Regions from separate parts of the Streptomyces sp. NPDC048434 genome, predicted to be linked through region 2. Evidence: riboswitches for the same ligand, from Rfam matches in the RefSeq annotation. Region 2 holds a riboswitch; each other region holds the start of a gene.
The links. A riboswitch is a leader RNA that binds a small molecule or an ion and turns the genes downstream of it on or off. The one in region 2 is predicted to bind cobalamin.
Positions count from the first base shown of each region.

Region 1: linked by a shared signal. The riboswitch ahead of metE (5-methyltetrahydropteroyltriglutamate--homocysteine S-methyltransferase) and the one ahead of ACGFWI_RS36205 (cobalamin biosynthesis protein) in region 2 are both predicted to bind cobalamin.
Region 3: linked by a shared signal. The riboswitch ahead of thiI (tRNA uracil 4-sulfurtransferase ThiI) and the one ahead of ACGFWI_RS36205 (cobalamin biosynthesis protein) in region 2 are both predicted to bind cobalamin.

Region 1 is NZ_JBICXQ010000001.1:420,426-423,695, reverse strand. Features, by position in the region: gene ACGFWI_RS01945 (aldo/keto reductase) at 1-951, opposite strand, end outside; cobalamin riboswitch at 1,048-1,266, shown strand; gene metE (5-methyltetrahydropteroyltriglutamate--homocysteine S-methyltransferase) at 1,423-3,270, shown strand, end outside.
Region 2 is NZ_JBICXQ010000044.1:35,753-39,022, forward strand. Features, by position in the region: gene ACGFWI_RS36195 (caspase family protein) at 1-382, opposite strand, end outside; gene ACGFWI_RS36200 (hypothetical protein) at 388-831, opposite strand; cobalamin riboswitch at 1,034-1,187, shown strand; gene ACGFWI_RS36205 (cobalamin biosynthesis protein) at 1,320-2,381, shown strand; gene ACGFWI_RS36210 (cobyric acid synthase) at 2,392-3,270, shown strand, end outside.
Region 3 is NZ_JBICXQ010000003.1:317,635-320,904, reverse strand. Features, by position in the region: gene ACGFWI_RS05590 (NAD(P)-dependent oxidoreductase) at 1-15, shown strand, start outside; gene ACGFWI_RS05585 (iron-containing alcohol dehydrogenase family protein) at 81-1,250, shown strand; cobalamin riboswitch at 1,427-1,645, shown strand; gene thiI (tRNA uracil 4-sulfurtransferase ThiI) at 1,798-3,132, shown strand; gene cobF (precorrin-6A synthase (deacetylating)) at 3,129-3,270, shown strand, end outside.

The DNA of each region.
Region 1 (3,270 bases), on a different contig from region 2:
GTGCGGGAAGCCCAGCGGTACCGCGCTGCTCCGTTCGAGCCGTGCCAGCGCGTCGGCGTCCAGCGTGACATCCACCGAGGCGAGGTTGTCCAGGAGCTGGCTCTCCTTGGTGGCGGCGATGATCGGGATGATGTTGCCGGGCCGGCTGCGCAGCCACGCCAGCGCCACCTGCGCCGGGCTCCAGCCGCCCTGCTCGGCGATCTCCAGCACCGCGGTGACGGTCCCCTCCGCGTTGTGGTCCCGTTGGCCGTCCTCGCCGACGATGTCCAGCCGGCCCGTCTCACCGCGGCGGTACTTGCCGGTGAGCCGGCCGCCCGCGAGCGGTCCCCACGCCAGTACGGCCAGGTCGAAGGCGCGGGCCTGCGGCAGCAGTTCGCGCTCCGGCGTCCGCTCCAGCAGGTTGTAGCGCAGCTGCGAGCCCGCGAACGCGGTCCAGCCGCGCAGCTCGGCGAGGGTGTTCGCCTGCGCGATCTCCCAGGCCGGCCAGTCGGAGACGCCGATGTAGAGCACCTTTCCCGACCGCACCATGTCGTCGAGCGCCCGCATCACCTCCTCCACGGGCGTGAAGTTGTCCCGGGCGTGCACCCACAGCACATCGAGATGGTCGGTGCGCAGCCGCTCCAGGCTCTCCTCCACCGACCGGACCAGGTTCTTGCGGTGGCTGCCCGCCGCGTTCACATCGCCCTTGCGGGTCGCGCAGGTGTACTTGGTCGCCAGGACGAAGCGCTCCCGCCGGCCTTCGAGCAGCTCGCCCAGGATCCGTTCCGAGGCGCCGTCGGTGTAGTTGTTGGCGGTGTCGATGAAGTTGCCGCCCGCGTCCGCGTAGGCGTCCAGGATCCGGCCGCTGGTGTCCTTTCCCGCGCCCCAGCCCCAGTCGTCGCCGATGGTCATGGCGCCCAGGCTCAGCTCGCTCACCCGCAGACCGGTCCTGCCGAACAGTGTGTAGCGCACGTGGTTCCCTTCGATCGGCGCAGCTCTCCGGTGCTGCGCTCACGCTAGGAGCTGGAGCGCGCTCCAGCGCAAGGCGCGGCGTTGACGGCATGCCCTAGGGTGGCGGGAGCAACTGGTTCGCCCTGTCCGCCAGGCAGGCGCGTCGCAAGAGGGAACTCCGGTGGAAATCCGGGACTGCCCCGCAGCGGTGAGTGGGAACGACCGCCGTCATACGCACTGGGCCCGGCCGGGTCTGGGAAGCGACGGCCAGTAGATGTCCGCCCTTGGTGGATGTGCCCATGAGTCCGAAGACCTGCCAGTGCCCCCGTGCGACCGGTGCGCGGGGAGATCTCGGTGACCTCGAGGGCGGGTCGGCGGACATCAGACGGGCACATACGGCGGGAATGCGCCGGGGCCCGTCCGGTTTGCCGTCCCTTCGCGCCCCCGACCCGTCCCGTGGTCCATGGAGGCATACTCGCGAAGGAGAGTTCCGTGACCAGCACGTCCGCAGCCGCGGCAGCACACGCCACCGTGCACGGCTACCCCCGTCAGGGGCAGCACCGTGAACTGAAGAAGGCCATCGAGGGCTACTGGAAGGGCCGCGTCAGCGCCGACACCCTCCGCAGCACCGCCGCCGGGCTGCGCCACGGCAATTGGCGGCAGCTCGCCGAGGCCGGTGTCCACGAGGTGCCGACCGGTGACTTCTCGTACTACGACCACGTGCTGGACACCAGCGTGATGGTCGGCGCGATCCCCGCCCGGCACCGCGCCGCGCTGGCCGCCGACCCGCTGGAGGGGTACTTCGCGATGGCCCGCGGCACCCAGGACGTGGCGCCGCTGGAGATGACCAAGTGGTTCGACACCAACTACCACTACCTGGTACCGGAGTTGGGGCCCGACACGGTCTTCGCCGCGGACTCCGCCAAGCAGGTCGCCGAGCTGACGGAGGCACTCGGTCTCGGGTTGGCCGCCCGCCCGGTGCTCGTCGGGCCGGTCACCTATCTGCTGCTGGCCAAGCCGGCGCCCGGTGTCGCGCCCGATTTCGATCCGCTGACGCTGCTCGACCGGCTGCTGCCCGTCTACGCCGAGGTGCTCGCCGACCTCCGGGCGGCCGGCGCCGACTGGGTGCAGCTGGACGAGCCGGCACTGGTGCAGGACCGCTCCCCCGCCGTCCTGAACGCCGCGGCCCGCGCCTACCGCGGCCTCGGTACGCTCCCCGACCGCCCGCGGCTGCTGGTCGCCTCCTACTTCGACCGGCTGGGCGAGGCGCTGCCGGTGCTGGCCAAGGCGCCCGTCGAGGGGCTGGCACTGGACTTCACCGGCGCCGCGGCCGGCAATCTCGGGGATCTGGCGGCGGTCGGCGGGCCGCCCGGGAAGCGGCTGGTCGCCGGTGTGGTCGACGGCCGCAATGTGTGGATCAACTCCTTCGAGAAGTCGCTGGCCACCCTGGGTACGCTCCTCGGCCTGGCCGACCGGGTCGATGTGTCGTCCTCCTGCTCGCTGCTGCACGTCCCGCTGGACGCCGCCGCCGAGCGCGACATCGACCCGCAGATCGCCCGCTGGCTGGCCTTCGCCCGGCAGAAGACCGCGGAGATCGTGACGCTGGCGCGCGGCCTGGCGCAGGGCACCGACTCCATCGCGGCCGAACTCACCGCCAACCGCGCTGACTTGGCTTCCCGGGCCGGTTCGGCGCTCACTCATGACCCGGTGGTACGCGCCCGTACCGCCGCCGTCACCGACGCCGACGGCCGCCGTTCGCAGCCGTACGCCGAGCGGGCCGCCGCCCAGCGCGCGCACCTCGGGCTGCCGCTGCTGCCGACCACCACCATCGGCTCGTTCCCGCAGACCGCCGAACTGCGCACCGCCCGCGCCGATCTGCGGGCCGGGCGGATCGACACCGCGGGGTACGAGGAGCGCATCTCGGCCGAGATCCGCGAGGTTCTGGCCTTCCAGGAGAAGGCCGGTATCGATGTGCTGGTGCACGGCGAGCCGGAACGCAACGACATGGTCCAGTACTTCGCCGAGCAGCTCACCGGCTACCTCGCCACCCGGCACGGCTGGGTCCAGTCGTACGGCACCCGCTATGTCCGCCCGCCGATCCTGGCCGGGGACATCTCCCGCCCCGAGCCGATGACGGTCCGCTGGACGACCTACGCCCAGTCGCTCACCGACCGGCCGGTCAAGGGCATGCTCACCGGCCCGGTCACCATGCTCGCCTGGTCCTTCGTCCGCGACGACCAGCCGCAGGGCGAGACGGCGCGCCAGGTGGCGCTCGCCCTGCGCGACGAGGTGAACGACCTGGAGGCGGCCGGGAGTTCGGTGATCCAGGTCGATGAGCCC
Region 2 (3,270 bases):
GGTCGGCCCGCGCGTTGTCCACATAGGACAGCACCGTGTCCTGCCACGAGACGGTCTTGTGACGCCGTTCCGAGGCGCCGACCATGAGTTGCAGATTGCCGCCGTCGCGGCCCACCCGGCCGTGGCCGGAGAAGTACACCAGCAGCAGGCCGCGCGCCTCCTGGGTGACCGCGTCCAGCGCCTGTTCCACCTCCCAGGGCTCCTGGGGCCGGCAGGTGATGACCTCGCCCTTGGTGAACAGATCGGTGCCGGGGGCGAGCAGGGCCTGCTCCAGTTTCCGGGCGTTGTCCTTCACCGCGGGCAGCGGGCGCAGCGTGCGGTAGTCGTCGACACAGATCAGCAGCGCCCGGTTGACCTTGCCCCGTGCGTCGTATTCGGACATCCGGCTCAGTCCCCTGCGGTGCTGCCGCTCTCGTCCGCCGGGCTGCCGGGATCGGGGCGTTCGGGGGCCACGGCGCCCGGCCCCGCGTCGCCGAGCGCGTGCAGGTCCCCGTCGCCGCCCCCGACCGCGACGGCGGGCCGTTCGCCGGTGTCGCGTTCCTCCCGGCGCCGTCGCAGCCACTCCTGCAGGGCGATGCTGAGACTTTTGCTGACTTCGGCGGCGACGGCGCCGACGATGACCAGGATCAGATCGTCGACACCGAGGGCCATGTCGCGGGGGCCGTCGTCGCTCTCGTCCGCCGGCCGTGGCCGCAGCTCCCAGTCGTGCCGGCGCCGGTCCAGCCACGGCTCGCGCTCCAGCCACGCCTTGAGGTCCTCGATGTCCTGCTCCGGATTGTTCGTGCCCGTGATCCTGATGCGGATCTCGTGGCGGTCAGCGCGCTGCGTCATCCCCCGGCCCCCTTCCGGCGGCCCCATCGCCGCCGTGCACCAGATAGTGACGTGAGATCAGGGGCGCAGGCAACCGTCTGTGACACGACTGCCACGCTGTGGCGTGCACCACAGGGCGTGCCACAGGGCACCGTCGCAGGTCAAGGGTGAGTTGACGGGCATTCGCGGGGCGTGGTGGACTGCCGGAGCCATTCGGCGACAGATGAGGAAGTCCGGTGAGAATCCGGCGCGGTCCCGCCACTGTCACCGGGGAGCGTTCCTCCAGCGAAGGCCACGGTCCGCCTCGCGTACGTCCGATGACGTACGCAGGGACTGGAAGGCCGGAGGACTCGCCGATCCGGGGAGCCAGGAGACTCTTGTCGCCGTCACGTCGAGCCAGGGCGCGGACCCTGAGTGAGGACATACCGCCATGCCCGGCCGCCCTTCGAGATCTCCACTGCCCGCTGTCGCAGGGCCCCTTCGGCACGCCCTGGCGGCGGTCTGATCCGATGCGCGGCGAACACGCGGGATATGCGTGCGGCGCGGCCCTCGGCTTCCTCGGTGACCTGATCGCGGCGGACCCGCGGCGCGGCCATCCGGTGGCCGCCTTCGGCCGGGCCGCGGGCGCCGTCGAGCGCCGGCTGTGGCGCGATCACCGCGGATACGGGGCGGCTCACGCCGTGCTGTGCGCGGGCGGTGCCGCCGCCGGTGCCGCGCTGCTGCAGCGCGCGGTACGGGCCGCCGCCCCGGCTCCGCTGCGCGGCGGAGCCCGGATCGCGCTGACCGCGGCGACGGTCTGGGCCGTGCTGGGCGGCACCTCACTCGGCCGCGAGGCCCGCGCCGTCGGCGGTGCGCTGACGGCGGGCGACCTGGACGTGGCGCGGGAGCGGCTGCCGCATCTGTGCGGGCGCGATCCACAGGCGCTGGACGGGCCCCAGATGGCCCGCGCGGTGGTGGAGTCGGTCGCCGAGAACACCTCGGACGCCGTGGTGGGCGCCCTGGTCTGGGGCGCGCTGGGCGGGGTGCCCGGCCTGGTGGCGTTCCGGGCGGTGAACACCCTGGACGCGATGGTGGGGCACAAGTCGCCGCGCCACCGCCGCTTCGGCTGGGCCTCGGCCCGGCTCGACGACCTCGCCGGCTGGCCCGGCTCCCGGCTGACCGCCGCGCTCACCGTGCTCGCGGGCCCCGACCGGCGCGGTGCGCTGCGGGCCTGGCGGGCGGACGGCGGCGCGCACCCGAGCCCCAACGCGGGCCCCGTGGAGGCCTCGTTCGCGGGCGCGCTGGGTGTCCGGCTGGGCGGCACGCTGGCGTACGGCGGGCGGGTGGAACACCGTCCGGTGCTCAACGACGGGGCGCCGCCGGTCGCGGTGCCCGACATCGCCCGGGCCGTGCGGCTCTCGCGCCGGGTGAGCGTGCTGGCGCTGGTGACGACGGTGGCGGCGCGGCCGGCGGCCGGCGCGCTACGCCGGGCCCTGTTGCGCACCACCCGCCCGGCCGCAGGCGCAGTGACGCGCAGGGCCGCACGTGCGGTGGCGCGTACGGCTCACGACAGCCGGGGTCCCGGCGCATGAGGAGGACCCGGTGAACGGGCGGTTGAAGGCATCCGGTGGGGCCGTCGGCGGTGGCCTGTTGGTGGCCGGTACGACGTCCGACGCCGGCAAGAGCGTGGTGACGGCGGGCATCTGCCGCTGGCTGGCCCGGCAGGGCGTGCGGGTGGCGCCGTTCAAGGCGCAGAACATGTCGCTGAATTCGTTCGTCACGCGCGAGGGCGCGGAGATCGGACGGGCCCAGGCGATGCAGGCCGCCGCGGCGCGGGTGGAGCCGACCGCGCTGATGAACCCCGTACTGCTCAAGCCCGGCAGCGACCGCAGCAGCCAGGTGGTGCTGCTGGGGAAGCCGGTGGGCGAGCTCAGCGCCCGGGGCTACCACGAGGGGCGCCAGGAGCAGTTGCTCGGCACGGTCACCGACTGCCTCCAGGAGCTGCGGCGTACCCACGACGCGGTGATCTGCGAGGGCGCCGGCAGCCCCGCCGAGATCAATCTGCGGCGGACCGACATCGTGAACATGGGCCTTGCGCGGGCCGCCCGGATCCCGGTGATGGTGGTCGGCGACATCGACCGCGGCGGGGTGTTCGCCTCCTTCTTCGGCACCACCGCGCTGCTGTCCAAGGAGGACCAGGCGCTGGTCGCGGGGTATCTCGTCAATAAGTTCCGGGGCGATGTCACGCTGCTGGAGCCGGGCTTGGAGATGCTGCGCGGTCTCACCGGGCGGCAGACGCTGGGCGTACTGCCCTTCTCGCACGGTCTGGGCATCGACGAGGAGGACGGTCTGCGGGTGTCCCTGCGCGGTGCGGTGCGCGAGAGCGTGGTGGCGCCGCCGCACGGCGCCCAGGTGCTGCGGGTGGCGGTGGCCGCCGTGCCGCTGATGTCGAACTTCACGGACGTGGACGCGCTCGCCGCG
Region 3 (3,270 bases), on a different contig from region 2:
GCACTGGTGCTCTGAGGCGCCGGAAGGCACCGCCGGACACGCTCCCACGCTCACACTCACCCACATCAGGAGCCGCACCCATGGCCTCTCCTCAGCGCGACAGCCTCGCGCCGCTGAGCATCGACCCCATCTGCCGCATCGAGTTCGGGCCCGGTCACATCGACCGGCTCCCCGAGCTGATCACGACCACGGGCCGGCACCGCGCCTTCGTCGTCACCGACCGGGGTCTGCGCGCAGCGGGCGTCGTCGAACGCGTCCTGAAGATCCTCGACTCCGGCGGGATCGAGTACGCCGTTCACGACGAGGTGGCGCCCAACCCCTCCACCGGCGACGTCGACGCGGGCGCCAGGCGGGCCCGCGCCTTCGGGCCGGCCGCGGTCGTCGCGCTCGGCGGCGGCTCCGTTCTCGACGCGGCGAAGGGCATCTCCCTGCTCGTCGGCAATCCGGACGCGGTTGCCGCCGACGCCGGCCGTCTATGGGAAGCGGCCGACGGACTGCCGCTCATCGCGATCCCCACCACGTCCGGCACGGGGGCGGAGACCAACGGCTTCGGGGTGATCGAGGACGCCGGAGCCTGCCGCAAGGTGTATCTCGGTCACCCTTCCGTGAAGCCCCGAATCGCCCTGCTGGACCCTGAGTTGACGCTCGGTCTGCCCGCTCCGGCCACCGCCGCCACCGGCATCGACGCACTCGTCCACGGCATCGAGTCGCTGGCCTCACGCGGCGCGAACCCGGTCTCCGTCGCCTACGCCACGCAGGCCGTGACGATGGTGAGCGGCGCGCTGCCCACCGCGTACCGGGACGGCTCGGACCTCGACGCCCGCGCCGCACTGATGCTGGGCGCCCACCTCGCCGGCCAGGCCCTCACCCTGTCCGGACTCGGCCTCGTCCACGGAATCGGCCACGCGCTCACCGCCCACACCGGAACCCCGCACGGAGTGGCCCTGGCCGCCGTACTGGAGGAGGTCATGGTGTTCAGCGCTCCGGCGGCCCGGGACGCGTACGAGCAGGTGGGACGGGCCATGCGCCGCACCCCGCCCGCGGACGGCGACTGGGCACGGGCCACGGTGCAGGCCGTGCGCGAGATCTCCGGAACACTGGACGTCAAGCGGCCCCTGCGCGAACTGGGCGCCGACCGCGGAATGCTGCCGGCCATCGCCGCGGGAGCGGTCGCGGACGCGGTGACCAAGAACGCTCCGCTGCTGCCGAGCGAGGCGGAGGTGCTGGAGATCCTCACCCGGGTGTACTGACGGGCGGCGCGGAATCGCGGGGGGCGGATGCGGAGTTTCGTCCCTGGGCGGCGAGGCCCGGGGCGCGACCCCGCGCCCTCGCTGTTCCTCGAACGAGGGGGCCGCACGGCTCGCGCAGGTCGACGGTTGGGGCCGGTCGAGCTTCGCCTCGTGCACGGGCCACGCGCCGCCTTGTCTACCCTGGACCCGCAGCTGGTTCACCCCGCCCGCCAGACGGGGTGTCGCAAGAGGGAATCCGGTGGAAGTCCGGGACTGCCTCGCAGCGGTGAGTGGGAACGACCGCCGTCATGAAGCACTGGGTCCGTGTGTGACCTGGGAAGCGACGGCCAGTAGGCGTCCCGTCCTTCGGGATGTGCCCACAAGTCCGAAGACCTGCCACTGCTCGTGCGCGGTGCGATCACCACGCACGCCTCCATGGCGACCCGGTAGCGGGACCGCTGAGTGAGTGGTGCGTTTCACCCCACCGTGCCCGTGGTGCGCGGGGCGGGCCCGCATCCCGTTCGCGGCCCGGCGCCGGTCCTCACGACGACTCGCGAAGGAGAGTTTCGTGCCCGGCGAAGCGAGCGTTCCCTCCGTCCCTTCTCCCCGTACGCCCCGCCCAAGCGGGCCCTGTGTCCTGCTCAAGCATGGTGAGATCTTCCTCAGGGGCCGCAATCGGCACCTGTTCATCGAGCGGCTGCACGACAACCTCCGCCGCGCGCTGCGGGGCGTCGGCGGCTCCACGTGGATCAAGTCCGGCCAGAGCGTCACCGTGCTCGGCGGCGAGGTCCCTCTGGATGTCCTCGTGGAGCGCGCCCGACGGGTGATCGGGTTCAACTCGGTGGAGCCCGCCCTGCGCGTCCCGAGCACCGTTACGGACCTCACCGAGGCAGCCGTGGAAGCGCTCGCCGGCGCCCGTGCCGAGCGACCCGGAATCAGTTTCGCCGTGCGGGTCAAGCGCCGGGACAAGACCTTCGAGATGACCTCGTCGCAGTTCGAGCGCTTTCTCGGGGCACGGGTCCAGGAGGCCCTGGGGCCCGTACCGGTGAACCTCTCCAGCCCGGATGTGCGGGTCTCGGTCGAGATCGACCGCACGGAGAGCTATCTCTCCTGGATCCGTCACCAGGGGCCTGGCGGACTCCCCGTCGGTTCCGGCGGACGTGCCCTGGTGCTGCTCTCCGGCGGGTACGACTCGCCGGTGGCCGCCTACCGGGCGATGCGTCGTGGACTGGGCTGCGACTTCGTCCACTTCACCGGCGCTCCGTACACGAACGCCGCTTCCGTGTACAAGGCTTACGCCCTCGCCCGGGAACTCAACCGCTACCAGCCCGGTGGGCGGCTGCATGTCATCGCGCTCGGCCACGCCCAGAAGCAACTGGCCATCGCGGGGGCCGGCAGGCTCCAGGTCGTCGCGCAACGACGGCTGATGGTCCGTGCCGCTTCCGCGCTGGCGGGCCGGACGCGAGCGGAGGCCCTGGTGACGGGTGACAGCCTGGGACAGGTGGCCAGCCAGACCCTGGCGAACATGGCCGCCGTCGACGAGGCCGCCGCCCTGCCGGTGCTACGGCCGCTGGTCGGCTGGGAGAAGCAGGAGATCATCGACGAGGCCCGGTCCATCGGCACCGCGGAGATCTCCGTGCTGCCGGACGAGGACTGCTGCAAGCTCCTCGCACCGTCCCGGGTCTCCCTCCGGGCCGGACTGACCGACCTGCGTTCGGTGGAGAAGCGCCTCGACCTGGACGACGTGGTGGACAGTCTGCTGCGCGATGTCCAGGTCATGTACCCGGGCGAGACCGACGGAGAGACGGAGCCCGGCGCGGACAGCCCTGACGGCGGCTCCGCGCCCGGCAGCCCTGGCCCGGCCGTGTGTGCAACGGGGCCGTCCGGGGCGGTGTCCTCATGACCGGAGAAGACCGTCGACGGATCCTCGTGATCGGGATCGGCTCGGGGGATCCGGCGCATGTGACGCTGTCCGCTGTACGGGCCATGCGGGACTGCGACGTGTTCTTCCTGCTCGACAAGGGCACCCGGACGTCCGCAC